3 regions of the Streptomyces sp. NPDC058195 genome follow, and region 2 is predicted to be linked to each of the others. Evidence: riboswitches for the same ligand, from Rfam matches in the RefSeq annotation. Region 2 holds a riboswitch; each other region holds the start of a gene.
The links. Region 2 has a riboswitch for thiamine pyrophosphate ahead of thiO (glycine oxidase ThiO). Riboswitches for the same ligand answer to the same signal wherever they lie in the genome.
Positions count from the first base shown of each region.

Region 1: it holds a riboswitch for thiamine pyrophosphate, as region 2 does, so the genes downstream of both, thiC (phosphomethylpyrimidine synthase ThiC) here and thiO (glycine oxidase ThiO) in region 2, are expected to answer to the same signal.
Region 3: it holds a riboswitch for thiamine pyrophosphate, as region 2 does, so the genes downstream of both, ACFVWY_RS17395 (thiamine ABC transporter substrate binding subunit) here and thiO (glycine oxidase ThiO) in region 2, are expected to answer to the same signal.

Region 1 covers NZ_JBHVVM010000001.1:370,227-380,520, forward strand. Annotated here, with positions in the region: gene ACFVWY_RS01700 (IclR family transcriptional regulator) at 1-406, shown strand, start outside; gene ACFVWY_RS01705 (SsgA family sporulation/cell division regulator) at 508-945, shown strand; gene ACFVWY_RS01710 (YibE/F family protein) at 1,026-2,411, opposite strand; TPP riboswitch at 2,482-2,615, shown strand; gene thiC (phosphomethylpyrimidine synthase ThiC) at 2,608-4,416, shown strand; gene ACFVWY_RS01720 (hypothetical protein) at 4,428-5,510, opposite strand; gene ACFVWY_RS01725 (hypothetical protein) at 6,102-6,923, opposite strand; gene ACFVWY_RS01730 (metallophosphoesterase) at 7,106-8,167, opposite strand; gene ACFVWY_RS01735 (LacI family DNA-binding transcriptional regulator) at 8,340-9,452, opposite strand; gene hisC (histidinol-phosphate transaminase) at 9,823-10,294, shown strand, end outside.
Region 2 covers NZ_JBHVVM010000015.1:91,622-101,915, forward strand. Annotated here, with positions in the region: gene ACFVWY_RS20025 (YhgE/Pip family protein) at 1-1,539, shown strand, start outside; gene ACFVWY_RS20030 (TetR/AcrR family transcriptional regulator) at 1,569-2,180, shown strand; gene ACFVWY_RS20035 (DUF4126 domain-containing protein) at 2,548-3,168, shown strand; gene ACFVWY_RS20040 (phytoene desaturase family protein) at 3,199-4,716, shown strand; gene ACFVWY_RS20045 (hypothetical protein) at 4,748-5,656, opposite strand; gene metF (methylenetetrahydrofolate reductase [NAD(P)H]) at 5,707-6,624, opposite strand; gene thiE (thiamine phosphate synthase) at 6,723-7,376, opposite strand; gene ACFVWY_RS20060 (Rv2175c family DNA-binding protein) at 7,487-7,852, opposite strand; gene ACFVWY_RS20065 (NAD(P)/FAD-dependent oxidoreductase) at 7,921-9,177, opposite strand; TPP riboswitch at 9,272-9,384, shown strand; gene thiO (glycine oxidase ThiO) at 9,382-10,294, shown strand, end outside.
Region 3 covers NZ_JBHVVM010000012.1:121,936-132,229, reverse strand. Annotated here, with positions in the region: gene ACFVWY_RS17415 (ABC transporter ATP-binding protein) at 1-306, shown strand, start outside; gene ACFVWY_RS17410 (hypothetical protein) at 288-1,475, shown strand; gene ACFVWY_RS17405 (ABC transporter ATP-binding protein) at 1,504-2,529, opposite strand; gene ACFVWY_RS17400 (ABC transporter permease) at 2,639-4,252, opposite strand; gene ACFVWY_RS17395 (thiamine ABC transporter substrate binding subunit) at 4,348-5,457, opposite strand; TPP riboswitch at 5,531-5,647, opposite strand; gene rlmN (23S rRNA (adenine(2503)-C(2))-methyltransferase RlmN) at 5,703-6,809, opposite strand; gene ACFVWY_RS17385 (phosphatidate cytidylyltransferase) at 6,904-7,959, opposite strand; gene frr (ribosome recycling factor) at 7,959-8,516, opposite strand; gene pyrH (UMP kinase) at 8,695-9,471, opposite strand; gene tsf (translation elongation factor Ts) at 9,633-10,294, opposite strand, start outside.

The DNA of each region.
Region 1 (10,294 bases), on a different contig from region 2:
CGACTCCCCCGACGCCCCCGCCGTCGCCGCGTCGGAGTCCTTCCGGGAGACCGGTCACGCGCACGCGATCGGCCAGTGCCTGCTGAGCCGACTCGACGAGAAGGCCCGCGAGGACCATCTGGATCGTCACCCTGTGCGTCCGCTGACCCGCTACTCGCTGCGGGACCGCGCGTCCTTTCTCGAACGGCTGCGGTCGCTGGAACGGATGGAACCCGTCATCGAACGGCAGGAGTACGCGCTGGGGACGGTCTGCGCGGCGATCCCGATCGCGGCGGGATTCACCGCTGCGGCGATGGCGATTTCCTTACCGCTGGACCAGGAGAGCCGGTTGCTCCCCGCAGTCGAACAACTACGTGGCGAAGTCGCCAACCTCTTGCGTTCGTTCGTGTTCTCTATCAGTATCTGAAAAATCACTCCTTGTGATCTGCTATCGCGTGCACCACGATGGCGTCAAGAGGGCCACGGGGGATCATTCCTGGCCAGATTCATCTACTGCGGGGTTGAACGATGCGCGAGTCGGTTCAAGCGGAGGTCATGATGAGCTTCCTCGTCTCCGAGGAACTCTCTTTCCGGATCCCGGTGGAGCTCCGGTACGAGGTATGCGATCCCTATGCGATCCGCATGACCTTCCATTTGCCCGGTGACGCCCCCGTCACCTGGGCGTTCGGCCGTGAGCTGCTGCTCGACGGCCTCAACAGCCCCAGTGGGGACGGTGATGTGCACATCGGGCCCACCGAGCCCGAGGGGCTTTCCGACGTGCATATCCGTCTTCAGGTCGGCGAGGACCGGGCGCTCTTCCGCGCCGGGACGGCGCCACTTGTGGCCTTTCTCGACCGGACGGACAAGCTCGTGCCGCTCGGGCAGGAGTGCACGCTCGGTGACTTCGAGGGCAATCTGGAGGACGCCTTGGGCCGGATCCTTGCCGAGGAGCAGAACGCGGGCTGACGAAGGGCACCGCCGCGGACCGGTCCGCCGGTCGAACACCGGCATCTGCCGGACGGGTGAACCGCCCGCCCGGGAGGCGGTCACAGCTTCGCCCTTCGGCGACGGCCCTTGCCTGCCCCGGCCCACGCGGGTGCCGGAGCTCCGCTCTCAGCGCCGGGCCCTGTGCGGTCCGCGGAGACGACCAGCGCGGCGAGCACCGTCGTCACCGGCACCGAGGCGACCAGCCCGATCGAGCCGACCAGTGTCCGTACGATCTCCTCCGCCACCAGCTCGCTGTTGGCCACCGTCCCCATGCTGCTCTGCGCGACGGAGAACAGCAGCAGCAGCGGCAGCGCGGCGCCCGCGTAGGCGAGCACCAGCGTGTTGACGACCGAGGCGATGTGGTCGCGCCCGATCCTGATGCCTGCCCGGTAGAGACCTCGCACACCCAACGTCGGGTTCGCCTGGTGGAGTTCCCAGACCGCCGACGTCTGGGTGACGGTCACATCGTCGAGAACGCCGAGCGAACCGATGATCACACCGGCCAGCAGTAGTCCGCTCATGTCGATGTGCGGATAGAGGCCGTGGATGAGGCCGGTGTTGTCATCGGTGTTGCCGCTCAGGCTCGCCCAGCCGATGAAGAGCGATCCGAGCAGCCCGATCAGCAGCAGCGAGACCAGCGTGCCGACCACCGCGACCGAGGTGCGGGCCGTCGGGCCGTGACACATGTAGAGCGCGATCAGCATGATCGCGCTGGCCCCGACCACCGCGACGAGCAGCGGGTTCGATCCCTCGAGAATCGCCGGGAGGATGAAGAGGGTCAGTACGGCGAACGACACGGCCAGCGCGATCAGCGCCATCACCCCGCGCATGCGCCCCACCGCGACCACCACCAGGGCGAAGATCCCGGCCAGCAGCGCCATCGGGAACGCCCGGTTCACATCCGTCACCGAGTACTGGAGGTCGTGGGGCGCGTCGGGGGCGTACGCGGCGACCACGCCCTGTCCCTCGCGCAGTTTGCGAGGTGAGTCGGGCTGGACGATCTCGGTGAAGGTCCGCCCCTTGTCCCGGCCGGTCGTCACCTCGATCGACACCTTCTCGCACGGCCCCCGGTCCTTCCCGGCTGCCGCGGTGGAGCCATCGAGAGGCGTCTGAACGGCGTTCACGTCCTTGCAGTCCACCTTGTCGACGGTCACCACCTTTCCCTGCTGGGTCTGCCGGTCGAAGCCGACACCGGTCCGCTCGTGCGACGGTGCGCCGCCCGGCCAGAGCGCCACCAGACCGACGAGAACGGCGGTGGCGAAGGGGATCAGCACGGCGGCGATGACTTTGCGCAGCTGCCGGGAGCCGGGTGCCGCGGGACCGTGACCATGGGAATGTCCGTGGGAGTGGTCGTACGCGGAGCCGGGCGGCTGGTCATGCGTTCGATCGTGTGCTGCGCCCTGTGGCCGGGCCTGTGGTTCGTGGTCCGTGTGGGGAGAGGTCACCGGCCGATCATCGCAAGAAGGGCCGGGCCCTCTGTTCATCGCGCCGGACGGGGCGCTAGCGTGGAGGAACCTTTGCACACGCGGGAGCTCGGAGCACCGGGCTGAGAGGGCGCTGATATCCGTACGTCCGTACGGGACAGGCTGCGCCGACCGCCGAACCTGTTACCGGGTAATGCCGGCGTAGGGAGTAGGTCTCATGACCACATCGGACGCACGCACGCCTGCCTCGAACCAGAGCGTCGAGGCCGGGAAGTCCATCGGCTGGCACAAGGGGTACGTCCAGGGCTCGCGCCCGGACCTCCAGGTGCCGGTCCGTCAGGTGCACCTCAGTAACGGCAAGGACGTGACGCTGTACGACACGTCGGGTCCGTACACCGATCCCGCGGTCGACACCGATGTCCGTCGCGGACTCGCGCCGCTGCGGGCGAACTGGATCATCGCCCGCGGCGACACCGAGGAGTACCCCGGCCGCCCGTCCCGCCCCGAGGACGACGGGCTCAAGCACACCTCGCCGCGTGGTGGGCTGCGCAACCTCGACGCGGTCTTCCCCGGCCGCCCGAGGCTGCCGCGCCGCAGCCGGGATGGCCAGCCGGTCACCCAGCTCGCGTACGCCCGCCGGGGCGAGATCACCCCGGAGATGGAGTACGTGGCCATCCGGGAGAACGTCGCGCCCGAGGTGGTGCGCGAGGAGATCGCGGCGGGCCGGGCCGTCCTGCCGGCCAACGTCAACCACCCCGAGATCGAACCGATGATCATCGGCAAGCGGTTCCTGGTGAAGGTCAACGCCAACATCGGCAACTCCGCGGTGACTTCCTCCATCGAGGAGGAGGTGGAAAAGATGACGTGGGCAACGCGCTGGGGCGCCGATACCGTCATGGATCTGTCCACTGGCCGCAACATTCACACCACCCGTGAGTGGGTTCTGCGTAATTCACCCGTTCCGATCGGCACGGTCCCGCTTTATCAGGCACTCGAAAAGGTCGACGGCCGGGCGGAGGAGCTGACCTGGGAGATCTACAAGGACACCGTCATCGAACAGGCCGAGCAGGGCGTCGACTACATGACCGTCCACGCCGGCGTACGCCTCCCGTACGTGCCGCTTACGGCCCGCCGGAAGACCGGCATCGTCTCCCGCGGCGGCTCGATCATGGCGGCCTGGTGTCTCGCGCACCACCAGGAGTCCTTCCTGTACGAGCACTTCGAGGAGCTCTGCGAGATCCTCGCGAGCTACGACGTGACGTACTCGCTGGGCGACGGCCTGCGGCCCGGCTCGATCGCCGATGCCAACGACGAGGCGCAGTTCGCCGAGCTGCGCACGCTCGGCGAACTGAACACGATCGCCAAGCGGTTCGGCGTACAGACCATGATCGAAGGGCCGGGCCACGTCCCGATGCACAAGATCAAGGAGAACATCGACCTCCAGCAGGAGATCTGCGAGGAGGCGCCGTTCTACACACTCGGCCCGCTGACCACCGATGTCGCGCCGGCGTACGACCACATCACCTCGGGCATCGGCGCGGCGATGATCGCGTGGTGGGGGACGGCGATGCTCTGCTACGTCACGCCGAAGGAGCACCTCGGCCTGCCGAACCGGGACGATGTGAAGACCGGCGTGATCACCTACAAGATCGCGGCGCACGCGGCGGACCTCGCCAAGGGGCACCCGGGGGCGCAGGACTGGGACGACGCGCTCTCGGACGCCCGTTTCGAATTCCGCTGGGAGGACCAGTTCAACCTGGCCCTCGACCCGGACACGGCCCGGGAGTTCCACGACGAGACGCTGCCCGCCGAGCCCGCTAAGACGGCGCACTTCTGCTCGATGTGCGGGCCGAAGTTCTGCTCGATGAAGATCAGCAGAAGCATCACCGAGCAGTTCGGCGGTGACACCGGCTCGACGGCCGAGGAGATCGAGGCAGGGATGCTGGAGAAGTCGAAGGAGTTCGCGGCAGCGGGCAACCGTGTGTACCTGCCACTCGCGGAGACGGACGGCAGGTCGGCTGGCTGAACCGGCCCGCCTCAGCGGAGGGGGGCCCGCCAGGCCACCAGTCCCGGCCGGTCCGCCTCCGCGAAACCCACCGCGAACGGCTTGTCGCCGTCGTCCGTCACCAGGTGGATGCTGCACTCCGTCACGCTGTCACCCGGCGAGATCATCCGGGCGACCCAGTCGGACGGACAGCCGGGTATCCCCGTGTCGGGGACGAAGGGGGTCTTCCCCGGTATCTGCCGGCCCCCCTCGGTGAGCAGGCGGACGTGGCTGGCCTGGTTGGTGTAGAGGTCCTTGGGCCCGGTGCTGGTGTAGGTGACCGATACGTAGTACGGGACGCCACGCCGCTCGTTCTCGTTGAGGTCGAGGTCCAGGCCCGCGAGGTCGGTCGCGCTGCCCCGGCGTACGGACACCAGTGTGGCGGGCAGTTCGAGGATGCCGTCCTCGCGGGCGTCCCACCGGACGCGGACGATGTCGCCCGGCTCCGCCAGCCCGGTGGACGCCGCCTCAAGGCCGCCCTCGACGGGCCAGGCGGCGACCGCGCCGCCCTCGTCGAGGTAGCCGTCGGCGTTGTGCGTCAGCGACAGCACGCCGACGCCCTCGGGCAATGCGTAGGTCAGGCAGGTGCTGTACGAGTCGCCGGGCGCCAGCGTCTTCGGCGCGGTGTCCGCGCAGGGCAGGTCGGCCCCGCCCGGCGCGCCGCCGCTGACGAAGACCTCCTCCCCGCGTGCCCAGTCGGTGCCGTTCAGGGCGAAGTCGCTGTCCACCATGTAGGCGGCGGGGATCTTCTTCCGGCCGGTGTTGGTGACCTCGAAGGTGAGGTAGTGGGGGACCATGCCCTTCAGTCCCTTGTCCACACGCGCCCCCCGCATGTCCTCCTCCGAACCCCGGACCAGGCTCTTCACGGTGATCCTGACGTCGTACGACCGGTGGTCGGTGCCCGTGTGGACGACATCCCGCGCGCCGGTCCGCACCGGCAGGTCCGTCCAGGAGGCAGGCCTCTTCGCGGCTCGCTCCACGGCCCGGCCCACGCCCTGTCCCCCCGTGCACCCGGCGAGGAGGAGTGTCGCCGCCGCGCCCATGGCGGGCTTCCTGATGTAGCTGGACAGGCGCATGGACTTCCCTTGCCGCACGATGATCCGGTTCCGCCGGAGGACTGACGCATCGTAGGGCGTCATGGCGCAGGCGGACGCGGCAGGTGGAGGGCCTGGTGCGGTTGCCGTCACTTCTGGCCCTCGGAGAGGATCTGGCCGAGCCACAGGATCACGAGAGGCTGGTCAGAGCGCTCAACGCCGCCACGCTCGTACCGCTCCACCGCGGGAGGCGCCCGAGACCGGGCAGGCCCCCGCCCCCTTCGGGAGGGCACGCCCCCGAAGGGGGTGCCGATCACGTGCCGCCGGTGTCCGCCGGATTCGTGACGAGCGGTGTCCGTCGCGGCGCTCTCGATGTGTATGTATGTCGTCGCCGTGTGCGGTGATCCCGGCGATGACGCGGCGAGCGGCTCCGAGCCCTCCGGAAGAGGGCTCGGAGCGGCGGCCCGGACATTCCGCGCGGACGGGGTACGACCGGACGGGGACGGGCAGGGCCGTGCGGCTGCTCATGGCCGAGCCGTGTGCGACCGGTGCGAGCCCGCCGCGTCCGATCCAGACCGAGTACGCGGGCGGGGCGGGGGGAGCGAGCACTGATCACCGTACGACAGGTGGTGATCAGTCCAGCTCGTGCTCGGGTCCGCCGAAGTCGGGGCCGGTGAAGTCCGGTGAGGTGAAGCTCGGGCGGGGACTCGCCGACGAGCCGTCGCCCGGACTGGAGAAGCCTGGCTTGATGTGGCCGACCTTCGGGATGCGGTTCGCCGAACGGCGGGGCGTGCGCCGGGCGCGCCCGGCCTCGGGATCGGCGAGCGCGTCCCGGAGGAACGGCAGGATGCCGCGCTCCAGCAGGGCGTGGCGCCAGGCCTCCCGGGCCCGCGCCACGTCCTCCGGCAACTCGTCCTCCAGCTCCTCGACGGGCTGCGGTTCGGACGCGTTGCGCAGCGCGGTGAACATCAGCCCGATGGCGGCCGCCACGATGGCGACGGCCATGATCACCGCGAAGACCCAGCCCGCCGTGATCAGGGTGGAGGCGAACCGCGGCGGGTCGTCGAGCAGCCGCAGCAGATAGCCGACGAGCAGGAAGACCAGGGCCGCGGTGCCGGCGAGCACCGGCGCCAGGACTGTCACGACGGCGCCCACACCGGCGCCCGAGCCGGGACGGCTGCCGGTGCCGGGCCCCGGGGCCGCCTCCTGGTCCGTCTCGTCGTCGCCGCGCAGCTCGGCACGGGCCTGCACGTAGTGCGCGTACTCGGTGGCGGCGGTGGCGGTGATCATCTCCGTGGCGTCCAGCGCCATGGTGCGCAGCTGTACGGCGTTGAGCCGCTCGCCGACCTCGGCCAGATCCGGCCGTTCATGGGCGTGGCGCAGTGCGTCGTCGAGGATCCGCTCGTACTCGGGTCGGTCCTCGGCCAGCAGGTGCGGAGCGCTTCTCATCTGCATCCCCCGATGCTCCGTCGGGCCTGACTGCCTGCGCGACGTGGGCAGTTGGGCGGAAACGGAGGAGAGCCTGCTACTGATACGCCGATGGTAGAGCGCCTACGGCACGGGGTGACAGGGGGTTTCCGTAAAGAGGCCCGGTGGTCGGCGTGGTCAGGTCGTGGATGCGTCTGCCCAGAAGAGCGTCAGTCATGCAGAGGCAGTTGGACGACCAGTAGCTTTCCGGCCATGGTCACTCCGCCGTCCATGGCGATGGCGAGCCCGTCCGCGTAGACGTGGGGGCCTTCGACCACGGGGCCGGAGCTGTCCTCGCCGTCCTCCGAACCGACCTCGCCGAGGAGGTACGGGATGGGGCTGTGGCCATGGACGATGCGCTGTCCGCCGTAGGCCGCCATCAGCTCCCGGACCGCCTGCGGGCCCGTCTCGTCGCGGAAGGCGAACCGCTTGGTGAGCTTCCGGAAGAGGTCCCAGCACTCGTCGGCGTCATTACGGGTGAGGACGGCGTGGACGTTGTCGTTGACGTCCTCGATGGTGGCGCCGTACTCCAGGTAGGCCGTCGTGTCGGAGTGCATCAGCAGATGCCCGTCCTCCTCGACGACCGCGTCGAGCCGGGACATCCACTGGAGGTGGACGTCCTGGAGCCGCTCCATGTCGTTCTTCTGGCCGCCGTTGAGCAGCCAGGCGGCCTGGAACGTGGCGGTGCCCGCGCCGGAGTTGACCGGGGTGTCGTTGAACCGCTTGGCGCCGAGGAGCAGCAGCTCGTGGTTGCCCATGAGCGCTTTGCAGTAGCCGCCCGCGGCCGCGGCCTCGGCGGACAGACGCATCACGAGATCGATGACCCCGATGCCGTCAGGGCCGCGGTCGGTGAAGTCGCCGAGGAACCAGAGCCGGGCGTTGCCCGCTGCCCACTTGCCGTCGGCGTCGATGAGGCCCTGCTCGGCGAGGGCGGCGCGCAGCTCATCCAGATAGCCGTGGACGTCACCGACGACATAGAGCGGTCCGCGCCCCTGCTCCTGGGCGGGGAGCGGCTCGGGGGCCACGGTGGGGACCTGGAGGGTGTCCCCGCGGTTGATCACGGGCAGATCGCGCGCGGTGGGCGTGTACCCCTCCGGCGGCTCGTCACCGGGCACCACGTCACCCGGATGCGGTGTCGGCGACGGCACCGGGGCCTGGGCATAAGGCGGTACGCGGAAGTCGCGCAACGTCGCAGTCCGCACCACGGGTTCCTGACCGGCCCCCTGTGTCATCGACCCCTCCACCACCGTCGCACCGCCGTACACCTGACGGGCCCTGCTGGTCGGGCGGTCCGCGGTGTCGTGCGCCCATCATAGGAATGCGGATCGTGCTCTGTGACGCACCAGGGGTGGTGAATCCGGACGCACGTCGGGTTCACCGGCCGATTGGCCCGAAATCTCCTGATCAATCCCTTGTCGGTGAGCGTGGCGCGCTGACCGTCGTGCGGGGCGGGCGGCGTTGCGAGGAGGTCCGCACGATGAGCTCGGTCGGTATGACCTGCTCCACCGGTCCGTCCTGGGCCACGCCCTCGATGGCGTCGATCAGGAGCTGGACGACCGCCGTGCCGATCCTGCGCGGCTTGAGCGAGAGGGTGGTGATGGGGGGCTCGGTCGTCGCGTACACGGTGGACTCGCTGCAGCAGACCAGCAGCAGGTCCTCGGGGACGCGCAGGCCGTACCGGCGTGCCGCCGCGAGCAGGTCGGTGCCGTTGGGGTCGAAGAGCCCGTAGACGGCGTCGGGGCGGTCCGGCCGGGCGAGCAGCCGGTCGGCCGCGACCGCGCCCGCACACGGGTCGTGGGCGGGGTACGACTCGTACACCGGGTCCTGGCCCACGCGCTCGCACCAGTGGAGGTACGCGCTGGTGGACAGGCGTGTGTACGTGTCGGTGGTGGTGCCGGTGAGCAGGCCGATGCGGCGGGCCCCGGCGGCGGCGAGATGGTCGAGCAGGTCGAGCACGGCGGCCCGGTGGTCGTTGTCGACCCAGGCGGTGACCGGGAGCGTGCCGGCCGGGCGGCCGTCCGAGACGACGGGCAGCCCCTGGCGGGCGAGCTCCAGGACGACCGGATCCTGGTCGGAGGGGTCGATCACGACGGTGCCGTCGAGCGCGACGTTCGACCAGACGTCGTGGCGCGAGGTGGCGGGCAGGATGACGAGCGCGTATCCGCGGGCGAGCGCGGCGGAGGTGGCGGCTCTGGCCATCTCCGCGAAGTACGCGAACTCGGTGAAGGTGAAGGGTTCGTCCCCGTAGGTCGTCACGGTCAGGCCGATGAGGCCGGACTTGCCGGTACGGAGGGTGCGGGCCGCGGCGGAAGGGCGGTAGCCCAGGCGCTCTGCGACCTCGCGGACATGGCGTCGGGTGGCGTCCGGGAGCCTGCCCTTGCCGTTGAGCGCGTCGGAGACGGTCGTGATGGAGACCCCCGCGGCGGCGGCCACGTCGCGGATTCCCGCTCGTCCCTGCCTGCCGCCGCGCCGGGGTGTGTCCGTCCGGCTCACCTGGTGCTTCCCTGCTGCTGTCATGGCGTGCCGATAGTAGGGCTCAATCGGGCGGTCGTCCTGATCGCATATTCACGCGTTGACAGGCACGATTCTGCATGATCATCAGGCGTCAAATGCCTTGAAAGCCAAGGACTTTGGTGGTCACAGCCATGGTGTGTCATATGCCGAAGTCGTTGGGCCTACTAAATGGTCGAAGTCTCGACGAGGTCTCATCTCACCACTTCGGGGGACGCGCGCCACGGAGTGAGCCACCGGCGCGCGGCGGTACGAAGAGCGCTCCCCCCATTCCTGGTCGCACCGGACGATTGGACACTTCGGCCATTCGCAGCGGCGCCCAATCCTCATAAGGTGAGCAGTATTGATGTGTACAGACGGTCGAGGAGGACCTGCGGTGAGCGAGACGAGCCCCAAGCTGCGCGCCGAGCTGGACGGCGTCCCCGCCTACGTACCGGGCAAGCCGGCCGCGGCCGGTGGACCGGTCGCCTTCAAGCTTTCCTCCAACGAGAACCCGTATCCCCCGTTGCCCGGGGTGATGGAGTCGGCCCTGGCGGCGGCCGCGAACTTCAACCGGTACCCGGACATGGCCTGCACCGGCCTGATGAACGAGCTGTCCGAGCGGTTCGGGGTGCCGCTCTCGCACCTCGCCACCGGCACCGGCTCGGTCGGGGTGGCGCAGCAGTTGCTCCAGGCGACCTCGGGCCCGGGTGACGAGGTCATCTACGCCTGGCGGTCCTTCGAGGCGTACCCGATCATCACGCAGATCAGCGGTGCGGCCTCGGTGAAGGTGCCGCTGACCGACGGTGATGTGCACGACCTCGACGCGATGGCGGACGCCATCACGGACCGCACGCGGATGATCTTCG
Region 2 (10,294 bases):
AAGGCCGCCAAGGGCGCCGACGACCTCAAGGGCGGCATCGGCAAGGCCAAGAAGGGCTCGGAGGACCTCGCGGACGGGCTCAAGGACGCCAAGGACGGCAGCGACCGGCTGGCCGGCGGAATCGTCAGGCTGAACAAGGGCGCGAGCGACCTCGAGACCGGCTCCCGGCAGATGGCCGACGGCACCCAGCAGCTCGCCGACAAGGTGAACGGGGTGGCGGCCGACGTCCGCCCGTTCCTGAAGGACAACGGAAAGTCGATCGGCGACACCGCCCGGCTGGTCTCCGACACCGCGCAGACCGTGCAGGACAACCTCGACCTGCTGGTGAAGGCGGCGCCCACCGCGGCCACCAGCGCCCGTACGGCCTCCGACGACCTGGCCGACGTCTACCGCACCAGCTGCGTGGACGAGCCGGACCCCGACGCCGCCCTCTGCACTCCCCTGAAGCGCGCCAAGACCACCGCGGCCGATGTCGCCGACGTCGCCGCCGACGTGAACGTGCTGGTCACCAACCAGAACGGCGACCTGAAGAAGCTGAGCGCCCAGCTGACCACCCTCCAGCGGCAGGCCGACGACCTGGCCACCCGCGCCCCCCGTCTCGACGAGGGCCTGGAGTCCGCCGTCAAGAAGGTCAACGCGCTCAACACCGGCGCCCACAAGGTCGCCAAGGGAGCCGGTGACCTGCACACCGGCCTGGTCACGGCCAGGACCGGCGCCACGGACCTGGACTCCGGCGTGGGCAGCCTCAAGAAGGGCGCGACCAACCTGGACGGCGGGCTGATCCGGCTCGGCGACGGCTCGGCCACCCTCGCCGAGGGGCTCAACGACGGCGTCGGCAAGATCCCCGACTACGACAAGAAGGACCGCGACGCCCGCACCGAGGTGATGGCCGACCCGGTGCGGCTGGCCTCCCAGTCGCTGCACGCGGCCCCCAATTACGGGACCGGCTTCGCGCCCTACTTCATCCCGCTGTCCCTCTGGGTCGGCGCGATGGTGGCGTACATGCTGATCCAGCCGCTCAACCGGCGCGCGCTGGCCGCCGGGGCCTCCGCCTGGCGGATCGCCTTCGCGGGCTGGCTGCCGGTGGCCGCGATCGGGCTGCTCCAGGTGGGTGCCCTGATGGCCGTACTGCACTGGGCGCTCGGACTGGAGATGGCGCGGGCCGCCGGGACGGTGGGCTTCCTGGCCCTGGTGACCTGCTGCTTCGCGGCGATCGTGCAGTGGCTGAACGCCCGGTTCGGAGCCGCGGGCCGGATTCTCGTCCTGGCGGTGCTGATGCTCCAGCTGACCTCGGCCGGGGGCACGTACCCCGTCCAGACCAGCCCCGGTTTCTTCAACGCGATCCACCCCTACCTGCCGATGAGCTACATCGTCGACGGGCTGCGGCGGCTGATCACGGGCGGCGGCCTCGGCCCGGTCTGGCAGGGCAGCGCCGTGCTGCTGGCCTTCACCGTGGGGGCGCTCGCCCTCACCGCGCTGGCCGCGCGCCGCAAGCAGGTGTGGACCCTGGACCGGCTCCACCCGGAGCTGAGCCTGTGAGCACGCCGGAACCTGTGAGAATCGGGGGCATGGAAAGCAGCAGCACCACGCGTCGCCAGGCCACCCGGCAGAGGCTCTACGAAGCAGCCGTGACCCTCATCGCCGAGAAGGGCTTCTCCGCGACCACGGTGGACGAGATCGCGGAGCGCGCCGGGGTCGCCAAGGGCACGGTCTACTACAACTTCAAGAGCAAGACCGAGCTCTTCGAGGAGCTGCTGCGGCACGGCGTCGGGCTGCTCACCGCCTCGCTGCGCTCCGCGGCCGAGGAGACCGTGGAGCGCGGCGGCAACCGGGTCGAGGCCCTGGACGCGATGATCCGGGCCGGTCTGGTCTTCATCGACCGCTATCCGGCCTTCACCCAGCTGTACGTCGCGGAGCTGTGGCGCACCAACCGGGCCTGGCAGGGCACCCTCCTGGTGGTACGCCAGGAGGCCGTCGCGGTGGTCGAGGGAGTGCTGCGCGAAGGGGTGGCCCGGGGCGAGCTGAGCGAGGAGATCGACATCCCGCTGACGGCCGCCGCCCTGGTCGGCATGGTGCTGGTGGCGGCGCTGGACTGGCAGGCGTTCCAGCCGGAGCGCTCGATCGACGACGTGCACTCGGCGCTGTCGCTGCTGCTGCACGGCCGGGTCAGCGGACACTGACCCGCCGGTCCCGGCCCCGTACACCCGCGGCGCACGGGAAGGGCGCCGGTCCCGTGAGGCTCGATCCCCCCGAGCCTGCGCCGGACCGGCGCCCTTCGTCCTGCCGGAGAGCTTCCCCCGTGGCCTCGATCCCCCGTGGCCCCGCGCTCCCCGTCGTACTCCCCCGTTCCAAAAGGAGCGCCGCGGCCGTTCCGCCGCCCCGTGCCGGCGGTGCCGGAGCCGCGCTCCCTCCGTGGGCTCCACTCTTCCGTCCGCACCGGCACGAGCCCATCCGCGTACCTACTCATCTCCTCGCCTAGGTACAGGTACTCAGGACTGCGCACGGACCCCTCCCCGGGTGTCACACCCTCTGGTTACGATCACGTCCGTGTCCGTACTTCCCCTGGTGTTCACAAGTGGCTGGGCCAGCGGGATCAACGCCTACGCGGTGGTCCTGCTCCTCGGCGTCTTCGGCACGACCGGTCTGAGCGACGAGGTGCCCGCGGCCCTGCAGCGCACCGATGTCCTGGTGGTGGCCGCCGTGCTCTTCCTCTGCGAGGTGGTGGCGGACAAGATCCCGTACGTGGACTCGGTCTGGGACACGGTGCACACCGTGGTCCGGCCGGCCGCCGGTGCCGTGGTCGCCGCGCTGCTGGCCGGTGAGAGCGGTTCGCTGCCCGAGATCGCGGCCGCGGCGGTGGGCGGTTCCACGGCGCTGATGAGCCATCTGGTCAAGGCCGGGACCAGGATGGCGGTCAACTCCTCCCCCGAGCCGTTCAGCAACATCGTGGTGAGCATCGCGGAGGACCTGGGGGTCGCCGGGATCGTCACCTTCGCGATATTCCATCCAGTGGCGGCCGCGGTGATCGCGGGGGCGCTCCTGCTGGCGGGCATCGTGGCCGTGGCCTTCCTGGCCTCCAGGATCCGCCGCTTCCTGCGCCGCAGAGCCCAGCGGCGCCAGGAGAGACGGCTGGCCGGGACGGCGGGTTCACGCTGGCCGACGGAGTGACCGCCGGTGGCGGCCGTTAAGGTCACTGACATGGCACGTATTGCGGTGATCGGCGCGGGGATGGGCGCGATGGCGGCGGCGGCCCGGCTCGCCGTGGCAGGCCACCAGGTGACGGTGTACGAGCGGTCGCGGACCTACGGCGGTTCGCTGGGCCGGTACGCCCACGAGGGCTTCGCCTTCGACACGGGGCCGACGCTGCTGCATCTGCCCGCCGTCTACCGCGACCTGTTCGTGAAGACCGGCAAGGAGCCGCTGGAACGCTGCGTCGAGATGACCCAGGTCGATCCGGCGAGCCGTCATCTGTTCGCGGACGGCACGGTCCTCTCGCTGCCGAACGCCTCGCGGGCCGGGGTCGTCACCGCGCTCGACGGTGCGCTCGGCAGCGGGGCCGGGGCGGCCTGGGGGGCGTTCCTGGACCGGGCACGCGATGCCTGGGACCGCTCCCGCCGCCCGCTCCTGGAGGAGCCGCTGCGCCCCGACTGGCAGGTCCTCGGCCGTGACCCCTACCCCGCGCTCCGCCAGCGCCGTCTGCTGCGCCCCGCCCGGCAGGCGGCGACGGTCGCGGAGATCGGCGCGCGGGAGCTGGCCAATCCCCGGCTGGCCGCCCTCCTCGACGGGTACGCCCTGTCCTACGGGCTCGACCCCGCGCACGCCCCGGCGGCGGCGGCCCTGCTGCCGTACATGGAGGAGACGTTCGGCAGCTGGTACGTCTCCGGCGGCATGCGGGCCCTGGCGCGGGCGGTGTACGAGCGGTGCCTGGCCCGGAGGGTGGAGTTCGTCTTCGGCGCCGAGGTGGCCGGGGTCGTCGAGAAGGACGGCCGGGCGGCGGGCGTGGAGCTGGCGGACGGAACGGTCGCCGAGGCCGGACAGGTGGTGCTGGGAGCCCGGCCGTGGCCCGGCCTGGTGCCCGGTCAGGAGCCGTGGCGGGACGGTGACGTGCCCGTCGCGCCCCGGCCGGGCCAGGGCCTGGTGCCGGGCCGGTTCCTGGTGCTGCTCTCCCTGCGGGGGGCCCGGCCCGCGGACGCCGTGCACCGGACGCTGGTGCACCCGGGGGACGGCGCCGCGGAGCGCGCGGCGGTGTTCGGCGGCCGGACGGCCGAGCGGCCCACGGTGACGGTGCTGCGCCCGGACGATCCGTCGACCCGCCCCGACGGCGCGCACGAGGCGGTGACCCTGACGGCGACGGTCGCCCCGCACGGCCCGGTGGACTGGACGGAACCGGCGGTGCGCGAGCGGTACGCCGATGTCCTGATCGAGACGGCCGCCGCGGCCGTCCCCGGGATACGGGAGCGGCTGCTCCACGCCGAAGTGCGCACCCCCGCCGAGACGGCCGCCGACACCGGCGCCGAGGGCGGTGCGGTGCCCGCGCCCGCGCTGGCCGGGGCGGACGGCGCGTATCTGCACGCCGCCAACCTCACCCGGCTGCCGGGGCTGTACGCCGTGGGCGGCTGGTCGCACCCGGGCGGCGGGCTCGCCCACGCGGGCATGTCGGGGGCGCTGGTCGCCGGGCTCATCGTGGAGGGCGACGGCTTCCGCGGCTCGCAGTGACCGGCCGGGCGGGCCCGCCGCCCGGGGGCTGTCAGTAGCGGTACTGCTGCTCGTCGTAGCCGCTGCCGTTGTTGTAGCCGTTGGGGAACGGGGCGGGCGGCTGCTCCGGCGGCATCGGCGGGGCGTTCTCGCCCTCGCGCTGCTGGGGCACCCAGACGCCGCCCGGCGGGGTCTCGGCGCCGTACTGCTGGGCGTACGGATCGGCCGCGGTCTGGTCCGGCCGGCCGCCGAAGCTGTCGTAACCGTTGCCGAAGCTGTCGTACGTGTCGTACGGGGTGGCGCCGCCGGTGGTTCCGGTGCCCACGTACGGGTCGGAATAGGCGGCGTACTGCTGCGCCGTGCCGTAGTCGTACGGCCCGCCGAGCGGGTCCTGGCCCGCGTAGCCGTCCTGGCCCGGCGCGGCGTACGCGGAGGGGGCGGCGTACGGGTCGTACGCGGCGTACTGCGGCTGCTGCTGGGGCTGCGGCTCCTGGGCCTGCTCCGGGCCCCGCCGGTCGGAGTAGACGCCGTACTGCCCGGTGTCGTCCGGCATCGGCTCGGGTTCGTAGACCGCGGCCATCGTGGCCGTGGCATCCGTGTGGAGCGTGTCCGGACGCTCGCCGGTCACCTCCAGGTCCGAGACCTGGAGGGCGGGCCCGCGGCCCTCGCGTCGGCCGCCGCCCCGGCGACGGCGGCTCGCGCCGGGCTTGCCGCCTATGGCCCAGCCGGTGGAGAAGCCGCGCCGGAAGGAGAGCGTGACGTACGTCTGGCCGACCGCGAAGGTGATCGTGCCGAGGACGATGACGATGATCGATGGGATCAGCACACCCAGGACCACGCACCCGAAGCCGCCGAAGGCGAGCAGTCGCCAGCGCAGGCGCGCCTTGTACTGCAGCAGCACTTCGCCGAGCAGCCACAGCGCGACGATTCCGAACGCGATGTAGAGGACCGTCCAGCCCATGCCCGCCCCCTCCTACGGCCACCGCCACGGGTCACAGCGGGTACGGCCGGTCACGACTGCTTGTGCAGTCCGAGATTCTCGTAGATTTCGAGCGTCGCCGTCGAGTTGTTGAGCGTGATGAAGTGCAGTCCGGGCACACCCTCGGAGCGCAGCCTCGCGCAGAAACGCGTTGCGAAGTCGATGCCAATGGAGCGTACAGCGGCGGGATCGTCCTTGGCCGAGAGGATGCTCTCTTTCAGCTCGGAAGGGAAAGACGCGTTGCTGAGCTGGGCGAACCTGTCGAACTGTTTGACGCTGGTCAGCGGCATGACTTCGGGGATGATCGGCGTTTCGCAACCCGCAGCGACCACCCGGTCACGCATACGCAGATAATCCTCCGGATTGAAGAACATCTGGGTGATCGCATAATCGGCACCGGCGCGGCACTTGTCCACGAAATGCCGGATGTCGGTGTCCCAGTCGGCCGAGCGCGGGTGCATCTCGGGAAATGCCGCGACCCCGACACAGAAATCGCCGGATTCCTTGATGAGCCGGACGAGGTCGGCCGCGTACCGCACGCCCTGCGGGTGCTTGACCCACTCCCCCATCGGGTCGCCCGGCGGGTCTCCGCGCACGGCCAGGATGTTCCGGATCCCGGCGTCGGCGTACTGCCCGACCATGTTGCGCAGCTCGGCGACGGAGTGGTTGACCGCCGTGAGGTGGGCGACCGGGGTGAGGGTGGAGTCGGCCGCGATCTGTTCGGTGGCGCGCACCGTCCCGGCGCGGGTGGAACCGCCCGCGCCGTAGGTGACGGAGACGAAGCTCGGCCGTACGGCCTCGACGCGGCGCAGCGCGTTCCAGAGGTTCCGCTCACCCTTCTCGGTCTTGGGCGCCCAGAACTCGAACGAGTAGGAGGGCTTGCCGGTCGCGAGAAGTTCACGCACCGTACGCGCGTGATCTGTCCTGGTGGATGGTGTGCCAAGGGCCATACCGGCAGGTTAACCAGCCCCGTCCGCCAATGGACCGGACCAGAGGGAATTGCCCGAATTGACCGGTGCTTTGTCCACCCTTCGGACAGCCGGCGGGATCACGTCCCGGCGCGTGCCCTGATCCGTGCGGCCAGCCCGGCGGCCGCCTCGGCGGGGTCGGCGGCCTCGGTGATCGCCCGGACCACGACGACCCGGCGGGCCCCGGCGTCCAGCACGTCGTCGAGGTTGCCCCCGTCGATGCCGCCGATGGCGAACCAGGGGCGCGACTGGCCGAGCGAGGCGGCGTAGCGCACCAGGTCCAGGCCGGGGGCGTGCCGACCGGGCTTGGTCGGGGTGGGCCAGCAGGGGCCGGTGCAGAAGTAGTCCACGCCGGGCTGGGCGACGGCCGCGTCGACCTCGGACTCGGCGTGCGTGGAACGGCCGATCAGCACGTCCTCGCCGAGGAGGGCGCGGGCGGCGGGCACCGGGAGGTCGCCCTGGCCCAGGTGCAGCACGTCGGAGCCGATGGCGTGGGCGACATCGGCCCGGTCGTTCACGGCGAGGAGCTTGCCATGGCGGCGGCAGGCGTCGGCGAGGACCGCCAGGTGGTCGAGCTCCTCGGCCGCCTCCATGCCCTTGTCGCGGAGCTGGACGACGTCCACCCCGGCGGCGAGGACGGCGTCGAGGAACGCGGGGAGGTCGCCCTGGCGCCGACGGGCGTCCGTGCAGAGATAGAGCCGGGCGTCGGACAGCAGCGCGCGAGCCGTGGACATGGTGCGGTTCCCCCTGGGAGTGCAGGTGCGTGGTGGAGCGAGGTGCCGCCGGGCCGTGAGGGGGCGGGCCGCGCGGCCCGCCCCCTCACCCGCTCACGCGGGACCGGCGGTCAGACGGCGAGCGCCTGGGCGCGGCGCTTCACCTCCGTGCCGCGATTCTCGCTCAGCGCCTGTGCGGGCGTGCCCGGCAGGCTCGGGTCGGGGGTGAAGAGCCACTCCAGCATCTCTTCGTCGTTGTAGCCGTCGTCCTTCAGGAGCGTCAGGGTGCCGGAGAGGCCCTTGACCACCTTGTCGCCGTCGATGAAGGCGGCAGGCACCTGAAGTGTCCGGTTCTCACCACGGCGTACGGCGATCAGCTGGCCCTCCTTGACCAGCTGGCGCACGCGCGTCACCTCGACACCGAGCATTTCGGCGATATCGGGCAGGTGGAGCCAGGCAGGGACGAGAGCATCGATCTTTGCGTCAATCTCGGTCACGGGGACAAGCCTGCCATCCCGCACGGACAGCCGATACCCGGACTCCGCCCTTCAGGGCCGCGAGCCCTCTACGGGCGGACCGCCGACTTCAGCGGCACGGAGGGGTCGGCCACCGCCACGGCGTCGAGCCGGGCCCCCGCCTCGATGAGCTTGCGCCCCTGCGCCAGGTCACGCGGCCGCCCGACGGCGAGCACCGCGACCAGGACGCCGTCACGCAGCCAGCACACCGACCAGGCGGGCCCGGCGGGATCGCCGCGCCACAGCAGGGTGTCGGCGCCCCCGTGGTGGCCCGCGTACTGCACGAAGCGGCCGAACTGCTCGGACCAGAAGTACGGCACCGGGTCGTAGAGCGGCGCCGCCGGGCCGTCCCCGGCGTCCGCCGCGAGGATGTGGGCGGCGGCCGTGCGCGGACCCTGGAGGGCGTTGTCCCAGTGGTGGACGAGCAGGCGTTCGCCGTAGCGGGCGGAGGGGAAGGAGGCGCAGTCGCCGACCGCGTACACATCGGCCCGCGAGGTGCGCAGGGTCGCGTCGGCGGTCACCGATCCGTCGGGGCCGAGTGCGATGCCGGAGCCCGCCAGCCAGCCGGTGGCGGGGCGCGCGCCGATGCCGACGACGACCGCCTGGGCCGGGAGCCCGCGGCCGTCGGAGAGGACCACCCGGCCCGGTTCGACGCGGTCGACCCGGGCGCCGGTGAGGAGTACGGCGCCGCTGTCCGCGTACCAGGCGGCCATCGGGGCGGCGACCTCGGCGGGCAACGCGCCCGCGAGGGGCCGGTCCGCGGCCTCGACGACGGTGACCGCGCATCCGGCGGCGCGGGCCGCGGTGGCGAACTCGGCGCCGATCCAGCCCGCGCCGACGATCACCACGTCGTGCTGCCCGGCGAGGACCGGCCGCAGCCGTGCCGCGTCGTCCAGGGTGCGCAGCAGGTGGACGCCCGCGACGCCCTCGGCCCCGGGCAGGACGACCGGTTCGGCACCGGTCGCGATCACCAGGGCGTCGTAGGGGACGGCACCCGCGGCGGTGTCCAGCTCGTGCGCGTCCGGTCGTACGCCGGTGACCTCGACGCCCAGGCGCAGTTCGATGCCCAGCGCCTCGAAGTCGATGTCGAAGGCGGAGTCCTCGGCCTTGCCGAGCAGGACCGCCTTGGACAACGGTGGCCGGTCGTAGGGCTGGTGGGGCTCGGCGCCGATCAGCGTGACCGGGCCGGTGAAGCCCTGTTCCCGCAGGGCCACCGCGGTCTGCACCCCGGCCATCCCCGCACCGACGATGACGACGCGGCGCCCGGTCCGCCCGTCCGGCTGCTCTGACTGCTGCTGCTCGCTCACCCGGACACCTTACGCACCTGACAGATCGTCAGGAAGGGGCGGGTTCTCCGCCGCCGCTCGTCCCGTCGCCGAGGAGGGGTTTAGGGTGGCCCCGTAGAGCACTCGCGGGAGCCCGGACGCACCGGGCTGAGAGGGAGGCTGGGCGGCCTCCGACCGTACGAACCTGATCCGGGTCATGCCGGCGAAGGGAGGGGCTGGAAGCCCATGCGTTCCGCTCAGAACGGAAGCGACGTCCTGGTGGTCGGGGGCGGGATCATCGGGCTGGTGACCGCCTGGCGGGCCGCGCAGCGCGGGCTGCGCACGGCGCTCGCCGACCCCGAACCGGGTGGCGGGGCCGCCCGGGTGGCGGCCGGGATGCTGGCCGCCGTCACCGAACTCCACTACGGCGAGGAGCTGTTGCTCGCCCTCAACCTGGCCTCGGCCGCCCGCTATCCGGACTTCGTGGCCGAGCTGGAGGCGGCGAGCGGGCAGGAGACCGGCTTCCGCGCCTGCGGCACCCTGGCTGTCGCGCTGGACTCCGACGACCGCGCCCATCTGCGGGATCTGCACGCCCTGCAACGACGTTCGGGCCTGGAGTCGGAGTGGCTCACCGGCCGCGAGTGCCGTCGGCTGGAGCCGATGCTGGCACCGGGCGTCCGGGGCGGCCTGCGGGTCGACGGCGACCACCAGATCGATCCGCGCCGGCTGGCCGCCGCCCTGCTGACCGCCTGCGAGCGGGCCGGGGTGGTCTTCCACCGCGAGCGGGCGGCACGGCTGACCGTGGCGGGCGACCGGGCCGCCGGAGTGCTGCTCGCCGGGGGTACGGAGCTGGCGGCCGATCAGGTCGTGCTGGCCGCCGGCAGCCTCAGCGGCTGTCTTCCGGGACTGCCGCAGGAGGCCGTTCCGCCGGTACGCCCGGTGAAGGGCCAGGTGCTGCGGCTGGCCGTGCCCGCCCGGTACGCGCCGTTCCTGAGCCGGACGGTACGGGCCGTGGTCCGCGGCAGCCACGTCTATCTCGTACCGCGCGAGAACGGCGAACTGGTCGTCGGCGCCACCAGCGAGGAGCTGGGCTGGGACACCACCGTCACCGCGGGCGGGGTCTACGAGCTGCTGCGGGACGCCCACGAACTGGTCCCCG
Region 3 (10,294 bases), on a different contig from region 2:
ACCCTGCTCCAGGGGGAGCGCCAGCGGATCGCCGTGGCCCGCGCCCTGGCCGGAGCCCCCACCGTGATCTTCGCCGACGAGCCCACCGCGACCCTGCACCGCGGCGACCGCACCCACGTCCTGCGCACCCTCACCAGCGCGGCCCGCTCGCACGGCATCACGATCGTGCTCGCCACCCACGACGCGGAGATCGCCGCCCTGGCCGACCGTGCCGTCCCCCTGCTCGACGGCCGCCGGGTCGCCACCGTCGCCCTGCCCGCCACATCCGACACCCAAGGCCGGTCGGCGTGCTCGCTCTCCGTCTAGCCCGGGGCTCCCACCCGCTGGTCCTGCTGCGGCGGCTGCTGGTCGCCGCCGCCTCCGCCGGAGTGGGCTTCCTGCTGCTCTGCGCGCTGAGCCACGCCGCCGCGCACCCGGCGCACGCCGGTGCGACAGTGCCGCGCCTGCTCTGGTGCCTGGTGCCGCTCGCCGCCACCGTGCAGTTCGCGGTCGCCGTGGCCCGTACGGACCCGAGCACCCGGCCCCGGTCCGGCCTCTCCGCCGTGGGTCTCGGGCCGGTCCGCCTCGCCGTGCTCGGCGCGGTCTCCACCGCCGTCTCCTGCACCCTCGGCTCCGCGGTGGCGCTGCTGTTCTTCCTGCACCTGCGCGGTGATCTGTCCGGGCTGCCCTTCGACGGCGCGGCGGCCGGGCTGCTCGACGCCGGCACCCCGCTGCCGCTCGCCGCCGCGCTGGTACTGCTGGCCCTGGTCCCGGTGGCCGCGGCCGGGCTGAGCGCCTACGCGCTGCGCGCCGAACGGACCCCTGCACCGGCTGCCCCCAAGGCCGCCGACCCGGACGTACTGACCGAACCGGAGCCGCCCGGTCCGGCCACGCCCCCGACCGGGCTGCCGTGGGGCGTCGCGCTGGCCGCGGTCGGTCTCGCCGTCGAGGCGTACATGAGCCGGAGCGGCGGGCACCGCCTGCTCCCGATGCCGGGCCGCCTCGAAGCCACCCCGGCGGGGGTGCTGGCGGGATGGACGCTGGCGGCGGTCGGGCTGGCCCTGGCGGGACCGGGCCTGGCCCACCTGTGCGGGCGGCTGCTCCAGGCGGTGCGCCCCGGCGCCGTACGCCTGCTGGCGGGCCGGGTACTGATGGACGAGGCGCGCCGGATCGGCCGGCCGCTCGGCGTGGTGTGCGCGGTGCTCGCCGCCACCGTCGCCGGTTACGCGCTGTACGGAGCCGGGGCACACCCGCTCGGCCCGCTCACGGCGCTGGGCGGTGTGCTGGTACTCGGCTGCACGACGGCGACCCTGCTGACCTCGGCGCTGGAAGCACGGCAGGACCGGGCGCGAACGGCGCGGGCGCTGCTGCGGCTCGGGGCCCCGGCATCGGCACTGCGGGCCGCGACCGCGCTGCGCGCCACCGCCCTGCTGCTGGTCTTCGCCCCGCTGACCTGGCTGGTCGCGGAACTGGCCGCGCTGCCGCTTTCGGCCTGAGGCCCCCAGCCCGCCCCGTCCGCCCGGGTCAGCGGGCGGACGGCAGGACGACGACCTCCTCGGCGTCGAAGCCGACCCCGACCGCCGCCCCCTCCCCGGGGGCGTCGCGGGGCGCGCACTCCGCCTCCAGGTCCGGGCCGCTCGGCGGTGTCAGCCGCACCAGGACACGGCTGCCCCGGAACGTCCGCCCCCCGGCCACGCAGCGCAGTCCCTGCTCCGGGGCGCCGATCCGGACCCCGGCGGGCCGCACCAGCAGTTCGTGCGCCCCCTGCGGGGAGCCCTCCGGCACGGGCACCTTGCCCCACACCGTGTCGGCGGCCCCGCCGGTCACCGTTGCCGCGACCACGTTGTCGAAGCCGAGGAAGCGGGCGACGAAGGCGGACGCGGGCCGCCGCCACACCTCCAGCGCGGTCCCCACCTGGGCGATGCCGCCCTCGCGCATCACCACCATCCGGTCGGCCAGTGCGAACGCCTCGCCCTGGTCGTGCGTGACGGCGAGCACGGTGGTCCCCAGCTTCCGGAAGAGTGTGCGCAGCTCGACGACGAGCCGTTCACGCAGCCCCCGGTCGAGCTGGCCGAGCGGCTCGTCCAGCATCAGCAGTTTGGGCCTCGGGGCGAGGGCCCTGGCGAGGGCGACGCGCTGCTGCTCGCCGCCGGAGAGCGTGGCGACGGCACGCCGCTCGGCCCCGGGCAGGCCCACCAGGTCGAGGAGTTCGCCGACCCGGCGTTCCTGGTCGCGACGGGAAGCCCCGCGCATCCGCAGCCCGAAGGCGACGTTGGCGCCCACGTCACGGTGCGGGAAGAGCTGGTGATCCTGGAACATCAGGCCGAGGCCACGCCGGTGCACCGGCACCCCCGCCTGGTCCATACCGTCCAGCAGCACCCGGCCGCCGTCCACGGACTGGAGTCCGGCAACCACCCGCAGCAAGGTGGACTTGCCGCTTCCACTCGGACCGAGCACGGTGACGATCTCGTGCTCGGCGACCTCCAGGTCCACCGCGTCAAGCGCCGCCCGCTCGCCGAAGCGGACGGTGGCCGATTCCAGCGTCAGCATCTCGGGAACTCCCCGGACATCGTCAGCACCCCTCGGAACATCGTCAGTACTCCCACTCCCACTCCCAATCCCACTCCCCCGAACACCCTCGGCACGCCCCGGCCCTCCCTCAGAACTCCCCGGACCGGTCCGTGCGAATCCGTTCGAGCAGCAGCAGCGAAACAGCGCAGACCACCATCAGGATGGTGCTGAGCGCCATAGCCTGGCCGTAGTTCAGCTCCCCGGCCCTCCCCAGCAGCCGGGCCACGGCGACCGGCAGCGTCGGGCGGTCGGGCCGTGCGATGAACACCGTCGCCCCGAACTCGCCGAGCGAGACGGCTAAGGCGAAACCGGCGGCCACCAGCAGCGCCCGGCGCACCAGCGGCAGATCGACCTCCCGCCAGGCCCGCAGCGGCGAGGCCCCGAGCACCGCCGCCGCTTCCCGCAGCCGCCCGTCCACCGCACGCAGCACCGGCAGCATGGTCCGTACGACGAAGGGCACCCCGACCAGCGCCTGGGCGAGCGGCACCAGGATCCAGGAGGTCCGCAGGTCGAGCGGCGGCTTGTCCAGGGTGATCAGGAAGCCGAAGCCGACGGTGACCGCGGACACCCCGAGCGGCAGCATCAGCAGCGCGTCGAAGCCGCGCACCAGACGGCCCGACCGCCGGGTCAGCGCGGCGGCCGCGAGCCCGCCGATCACCAGCGCGATCAGGGTGGCGACCAGCGCGTACTGGAGGGAGTTGGCGACCGCTTCGAGCGGCGCGACCAGGAACGTGCCGCCACCCGCGTCCACCGAGCCCAGCGCCCGGTAGTAGTCCAGCCCATGGCCGCCCCCGGTGTTCACCGAGCGCTCCACGAGCACCCCGAGCGGCAGCAGGATCAGCAGCAGCACGGTCAGCAGCACCCCGCCCAGCAGCGCCCACTGCCCGGCGCCGCACGGCCTGCGCGCCGTCTGCGCCGGGTCCACCAGGCGCAGCGCGGTCTCCCGGCGCCGTACGGTCCAGGCGTGCACGGCGAGGATCGCGCCGACCGCGGCGAACTGCACCAGGGTCAGCACGGCGGCGGTCGGCAGGGCGAGCAATTGCGCGGTCTGCCGGTAGATCTCCACCTCCAGGGTGGCGAAGCCGGGACCGCCGAGGATCTGCACCACCCCGAAGGAGGTGAAGGTGAAGAGGAAGACCATCAGCGCGGCGGCGGCCACCGCGGGAGCCAGCGCCGGGAGGGTGATTCGCCGCCAGGCGGCGAACCGTCCGGCGCCCAGCACCCGGGCGGCCTCCTCCTGCCGGGGGTCGAGCTGGGCCCACAGCCCGCCGACCGTGCGGACGACCACCGCGTAGTTGAAGAAGACATGGGCGAGCAGGATCGCCCAGACGGTGGTGTCGAGCCGTACGCCCCAGAGTTCGTCGAGGAATCCGCCGCGCCCCAGCAGCGCCAGGAAGGCGGTCCCGACGACCACGGTCGGCAGTACGAACGGCACCGTGACGACCGCCCGCAGGAGCTGCTTGCCGGGGAAGTCGAGGCGGGCGAAGACGTAGGCGCCGGGCAGCGCGATCAGCAGCGTCAGTGCGGTCGAGGCGAGCGCCTGCCAGCAGGTGAACCAGAGCACCTCGCGGATGTCCGGCCGGGCCAGCACCTCACCGAGCTGGCCGAACTGCCAGACGCCGTCCGCCTTCAGGCCCCGGCCGACGATCGCGGCGACCGGGTAGGCGAAGAACAGCGCGAAGAACGCGACGGGCACGGCCATCAGACCGAACCGCGTCGCGCCCTGCCCCAGGGCCGGACCGCGGGCCGGGCGCGTGCCCCTGCCGCCCGGCTCCGGCCCGCGTCCCGCGGTCTTCGCTACTTCACGACGAGCGAGGACCACGACTGGACCCACTGCTCACGGTTCTTGACGATCCGGTCCGGCGCGACGGTCTGCGGCCGGTCCACCGTGGCGCCGAACCTGGTGAACAGTTCCGGCAGCTTCGCGTCCTCGGTGACCGGGTTCACGAACATGCTGAGCGGCAGGTCCTCCTGGAACTTCTTGCTGATCAGGAAGTCCAGCAGCGCCTTGCCGCCCTTCTCGTTGCGCGCCCCGTCCAGCAGCCCGGCGAACTCGATCTGGCGGAAGCAAGTCCCGGTGGCCACCCCGGTCGGGGCCTCGGCCGGCTGAGGCTTCGCGTACAGCACCTCGACGGGCGGGCTGGAGGCGTACGAGACGACGAGCGGCCGGTCGGCCTTGGCCTTCTTGCCGCCCGCCGAACCGGAGAACTCCTCGTTGTACGCCTGCTCCCAGCCGTCGACCACCTTGACGCCGTTGGCCTTCAGCTTCTTCCAGTAGTCCTGGTAGCCGTTCTCCCCGTAGGCGGCGATCGTGCCGAGCAGGAAGCCGAGGCCGGGCGACGAGGTCCCGGCGTTCTCGGTGACCAGCAGGTCCTTGTACGCGGGCTTCGCGAGGTCGTCGAAGGTGCTCGGCGGCGTGAGCTTCTTGTCGGCGAAATACTTCTTGTCGTAGTTGACGCAGATGTCGCCGGTATCGACGGGGGTGACCCGGTGCCCGGCGTCGAGCTGGGTGTCCTTCGTGACCCGGTCGATGCCCTTGGCCTCGTACGGGGTGAAGAGCCCGCTGTCGAGGGCACGGGAGAGCAGGGTGTTGTCGACGCCGAAGAACACGTCACCCCGGGGCGATCCCTTGGTCAGGATCTCCTGGTTGAGCGCGACACCCGCGTCGCCGCTCTTCAGCACCTTGACGGTGTAACCGGTCTCCTTGGTGAACTCCTTCCAGACCGCCTCGGAGGCGGCGAAGGAGTCGTGGCTGACCAGGGTCACGGTCTTGGAGCCGGAGCCCTTGGTGCCGCCGGAGCCCGTGGCCGTGTCGTCGGAACTCCCGCATCCGGCGAGTGCCGTGACGCCGAGCGCGGCGGCGACGGCCGTTGCCGCGAGCTGTCTGGTCCTGCGCGTGGTGCTCATTGTGGATTCCTCCTGGGTTTTGGCCAGGAAGAGACGCGGCCCTGCCCGCGGGAAGCGGGCAGGGCGCAACAGCATGAGTTGATGACCGAACTTCCTACCCGGAATGACCCGGGCGAGGTTCAGAGGGTCTGCGGCCGACCTGTCCTCGGTACCGCACTCTCAGCGCTGTGGCGCTCCCCTGTCGGAATATGAAGTTGAATCGCGGGCCCAGGCTACACGGGCCCCCGCGACGGCCCGAAAGGCGCTCAGCGTTCGGCCGCCGCCAGCTGGCCGCAGGCCCCGTCGATCTCCTGGCCGCGGGTGTCCCGCACGGTCACCGGGACACCGTGGGCCGCGATCGCCTCGACGAAGGCCCGCTCGTCCTCGGGCCGCGAAGCGGTCCACTTGGAGCCGGGCGTGGGGTTCAGCGGAATCAGATTGACGTGTACGCGCTTGCCCTTGAGCAGCCGGCCGAGCCGGTCGCCGCGCCATGCCTGGTCGTTGATGTCGCGGATCAGGGCGTACTCGATGGAGATGCGACGGCCGGACTTCTCCGCGTACTCCCACGCGGCGTCCAGCACCTCGGCCACCTTCCACCGGGTGTTGACCGGGACGAGGGTGTCGCGCAGCTCGTCGTCCGGCGCGTGCAGCGAGACGGCGAGACGGCACTTGAAGCCCTCGTCCGCGAACCGGTGCATCGCGGGCACCAGGCCCACGGTGGAGACGGTGATCCCGCGCTGCGAGAGGCCCAGCCCGTCCGGCTCGGGGTCGGTCAGGCGGCGGATCGCGCCGACCACCCGGTTGTAGTTGGCGAGCGGCTCGCCCATGCCCATGAAGACGATGTTGGAGAGCCGGGCCGGACCGCCGGGAACCTCTCCGTCCCGCAGCGCCCGCATGCCGTCGACGATCTGGTGGACGATCTCGGCGGTCGACAGATTACGGTCGAGCCCGGCCTGGCCCGTCGCACAGAACGGGCAGTTCATCCCGCAGCCCGCCTGCGAGGAGATGCACATCGTCACCCGCTCCGGGTAGCGCATCAGGACGGACTCCACGAGCGTCCCGTCGTGCAGCTTCCAGAGCGTCTTGCGGGTGGTGTCGTCGTCACAGCTGATGTGGCGGACCACCGACATCAAGTCCGGGAACATCGCCTCGGCGAGCTTGTCCCGCGACCCGGCGGGAATGTTGGTCCACTCGGCCGGGTCGTGCGTGAACCGCGCGAAGTAGTGCTGCGAGAGCTGCTGGGCGCGGAACGGCTTCTCGCCGATCGCGGCGACGGCCTCCTTGCGCTCGGCGGGCGTGAGGTCGGCGAGGTGCCGCGGCGGCTTCTTGGCTCCGCGGGGCGCGACGAAAGTGAGTTCTCCGGGCTTAGGCATGGTTCTTCCAGTGTCGCAGACAGAACGGTGAGGGCCCGCCGTCCTGTGGACAGCAGGCCCTCACCGAGGAAATCGCAGGTCATCGGGGTGGTGATCAGCCAGAGCCGACGAACAGCACCAGCAGCAGCCAGACCACCGGCGCCGTTGGCAGCAGCGAGTCGAGCCGGTCCATGATGCCGCCGTGACCCGGCAGCAGCGTGCCCATGTCCTTGATCCCGAGATCCCGCTTGATCATCGACTCGCCCAGGTCACCCAGGGTGGCGCTGGCCGCGACCGCGAGCCCGAGCAGGATCCCCTGCCACCAGGAGCCGCCGTCGATCAGGAACTGCATGCACAGGGCACCGGCGACCATCGCGAAGGCGACGGCTCCGAACAGACCCTCCCGGGTCTTTCCGGGGCTGATGCGCGGCGCGAGCTTGTGCTTCCCGAACCGCCAGCCGACGGCGTACGCGCCCGTGTCGCTGACCACGGTCAGCAGCAGGAAGGTGAGCACCCGCTGCGGGCCGTCGTCGGCGGTCAGGAGCATGGCGACGAAGGTGGCGAGGAACGGCACGTAGAAGACGGCGAACACACCGGCCGTGACGTCCCTGAGGTAGTCCGCGGGCGGCTGGGCCATCCGCCAGACGAGCACCGCCAGCGCGGTCAGTGCCGTCGCCACCCAGGCGCCTTCGGCGCCCCGTGCGTAACCGGCCACCACCATCGCCGCGCCGCCCACGGCGAGCGGGATCAGCGGCGCCCTGATGCCCTTGCGCTCCTGGAGCCGGGAGGTGAGCTCCCACAGGCCCACCACGACGGCGAGGACGACAACGGCGACGAAGACGGCCTTCACGATGAAGAGCGAGGCGACGATGACGGCGCCGAGCCCCACACCGACCCCTATGGCTGCTCGCAGGTCACGGCCCGCACGTTTCTTCTGCGGGGGCGGCGGCGCGGTGGACATGGGCTCCTGCGGGATCTCGTCACGGAACAGGGGACCGCCGCTCAGGCGTCCGGCCCCCTGGTCCCGGTCATCACGGTCGTCAGCGTCTCTACCTGCGTCGGGAACGTCCGGCACACGCACATCGTAAGCAGGACCCGCCGGAGCGGCCCGCATCTGGGGCGCGCCCCAGTGACCGGCTCCCTGCGGGGCGCCCCAGGAAGAGTCGTTCATCAGACTTCGAGCAGCTCTGCTTCCTTGTGCTTCAGCAGCTCGTCGACCTGCGCGACGTACTTCGCGGTGGTGTCGTCGAGCTCCTTCTCGGCGCGACGTACCTCGTCCTCGCCCGACTCCTTGTCCTTGACCAGCTTGTCCAGGATCTCCTTGGCCTTGCGGCGCACCGCGCGGATGGAGATCTTGGAGTCCTCGGCCTTGCTCTTGGCGACCTTGATGTAGTCGCGGCGGCGCTCCTCGGTGAGCTCCGGGAAGTTCACCCGGATGATATTGCCGTCATTGCTCGGGTTGACGCCGAGATCCGAGTCACGGATGGCCTGCTCGATGTTGCGCAGCGCGCTCTTGTCGAACGGCGTCACGACAGCCATGCGCGGCTCGGGCACCGAGAACGAGGCCAGCTGGTTGATCGGGGTCAGCGCGCCGTAGTAGTCAGCGACGATCTTGTTGAACATCGCCGGGTGCGCGCGGCCGGTACGGATCGCGGCGAAGTCCTCTTTCGCGACGACGACGGCCTTCTCCATCTTCTCCTCGGCCTCGAGGAGGGTTTCTTCGATCACCACGTGCTCCTGCGTGTCTTGAGTGGGCCCGTCGTGCTCGGGCCCGGCGGGTCCTGCGTCGCGTCCTCACCTGCACGGTGTCCGACCGGCAGGCCGTTGTCCATCCTTCGGGCCGGTCCCGGCGGATCACCGGTCGGCCCGCGCCTCCCCGTCGTACGCCGGGGAGGCGCCCCGGTCATCAGACCCGGGTGCTCCGGTCACTCACGAGCGTGCCGATCTTCTCACCCTTGACCGCTCGGGCGATATTGCCGGTGGCGGTCAGCTCGAAGACGAGGATCGGCAGGTCGTTGTCGCGGCAGAGCGTGATGGCGGTGGCGTCGGCGACCTTGAGATCGCGGGCGAGAACCTCGCTGTACTCGAGCGCGTCGAACTTCACCGCGTCGGGGTTGCTCTTCGGGTCGGAGTCGTAGACCCCGTCCACCCCGTTCTTGCCCATCAGGAGTGCCTCTGCGTCGATCTCCAGGGCGCGCTGGGCGGCAGTGGTGTCGGTGGAGAAGTACGGCATGCCCATGCCCGCGCCAAAGATGACAACGCGCCCCTTCTCCAGGTGGCGCACAGCGCGCAGCGGGATGTACGGCTCCGCGACCTGCCCCATGGTGATGGCGGTCTGGACGCGGGAGTCGATGCCCTCCTTCTCCAGGAAGTCCTGGAGGGCCAGGCAGTTCATGACCGTGCCGAGCATGCCCATGTAGTCGGAGCGGGCCCGGTCCATGCCGCGCTGCTGGAGCTCGGCACCGCGGAAGAAGTTGCCGCCGCCGATGACGACCGCGATTTCCGCGCCGTCACGGACGACCGCCGCGATTTCCCGGGCGATGGCGTGTACGACGTCGGGGTCGACGCCGAGACCTCCGCCGCCGGCGAACGCCTCTCCGGACAGCTTCAGCATGAAGCGTCCGCCCGCCTTGCCGTCCTCGCGCTTGTGGTCACCTGTGGCGGCGTCCGCGCCCTTGTTCATGGAGATTCTCCTCGTGCACATACGAAGAAGGCCATTGCCGGTGGGTCTGGTGTCCCTCAGCGGCAATGGCCTCCTCGTCAGATCTGCGGTCGTACGGCGTGAGTGCGGCCGACGACTGCACTAGACCCTATCGCGGGGTCCACCGTTGTTCGCGGACGGACTCAGATGCCGACCTTGATACGCGTGAAGCGCTTCAGGGTGACACCGGCCTCGTCCAGGACCTTCTGAACGGACTTCTTGTTGTCCAGCGCGTACGGCTGGCCGAGGAGGGTGGCCTCCTTGAAGAAGCCGTTGACGCGACCCTCGACGATCTTCGGGAGGGCGGCCTCGGGCTTGCCCTCGGCGCGCGTGGTCTCCTCGGCGACGCGGCGCTCGGCCTCGACGACCTCGGCCGGGACGTCCTCGCGGGACAGGTACTTCGGAGCGAACGCGGCGATGTGCTGCGCGATGCCCTTGGCCAGCTCGGCGTCGGCCTTGTCCAGCTCGACCAGAACACCGATCTGCGGCGGCAGGTCGGGCATGGTGCGGTGCATGTACGCGGAGACGTACGAGCCGGTGAACTGCGCGAAGCGGTCCAGGACGATCTTCTCGCCGAGGTTGGCGTTGGCCTCGTCGACGTACGCCTGGACGGTCTTGCCAGCCTCGATCTCGGAGGCGAGCAGCGCCTCAAGGTCGGCCGGGGAGTTGGCGGCGACGTGCGCGGCGAGGGTGTTCGCGACGCTCTGGAACTTCTCGCCCTTGGCGACGAAGTCCGTCTCGCACTTCAGCTCCAGCAGAACACCGGACGTCTGGTCCTCGGAGATGAGGGAGACGACGGCACCGT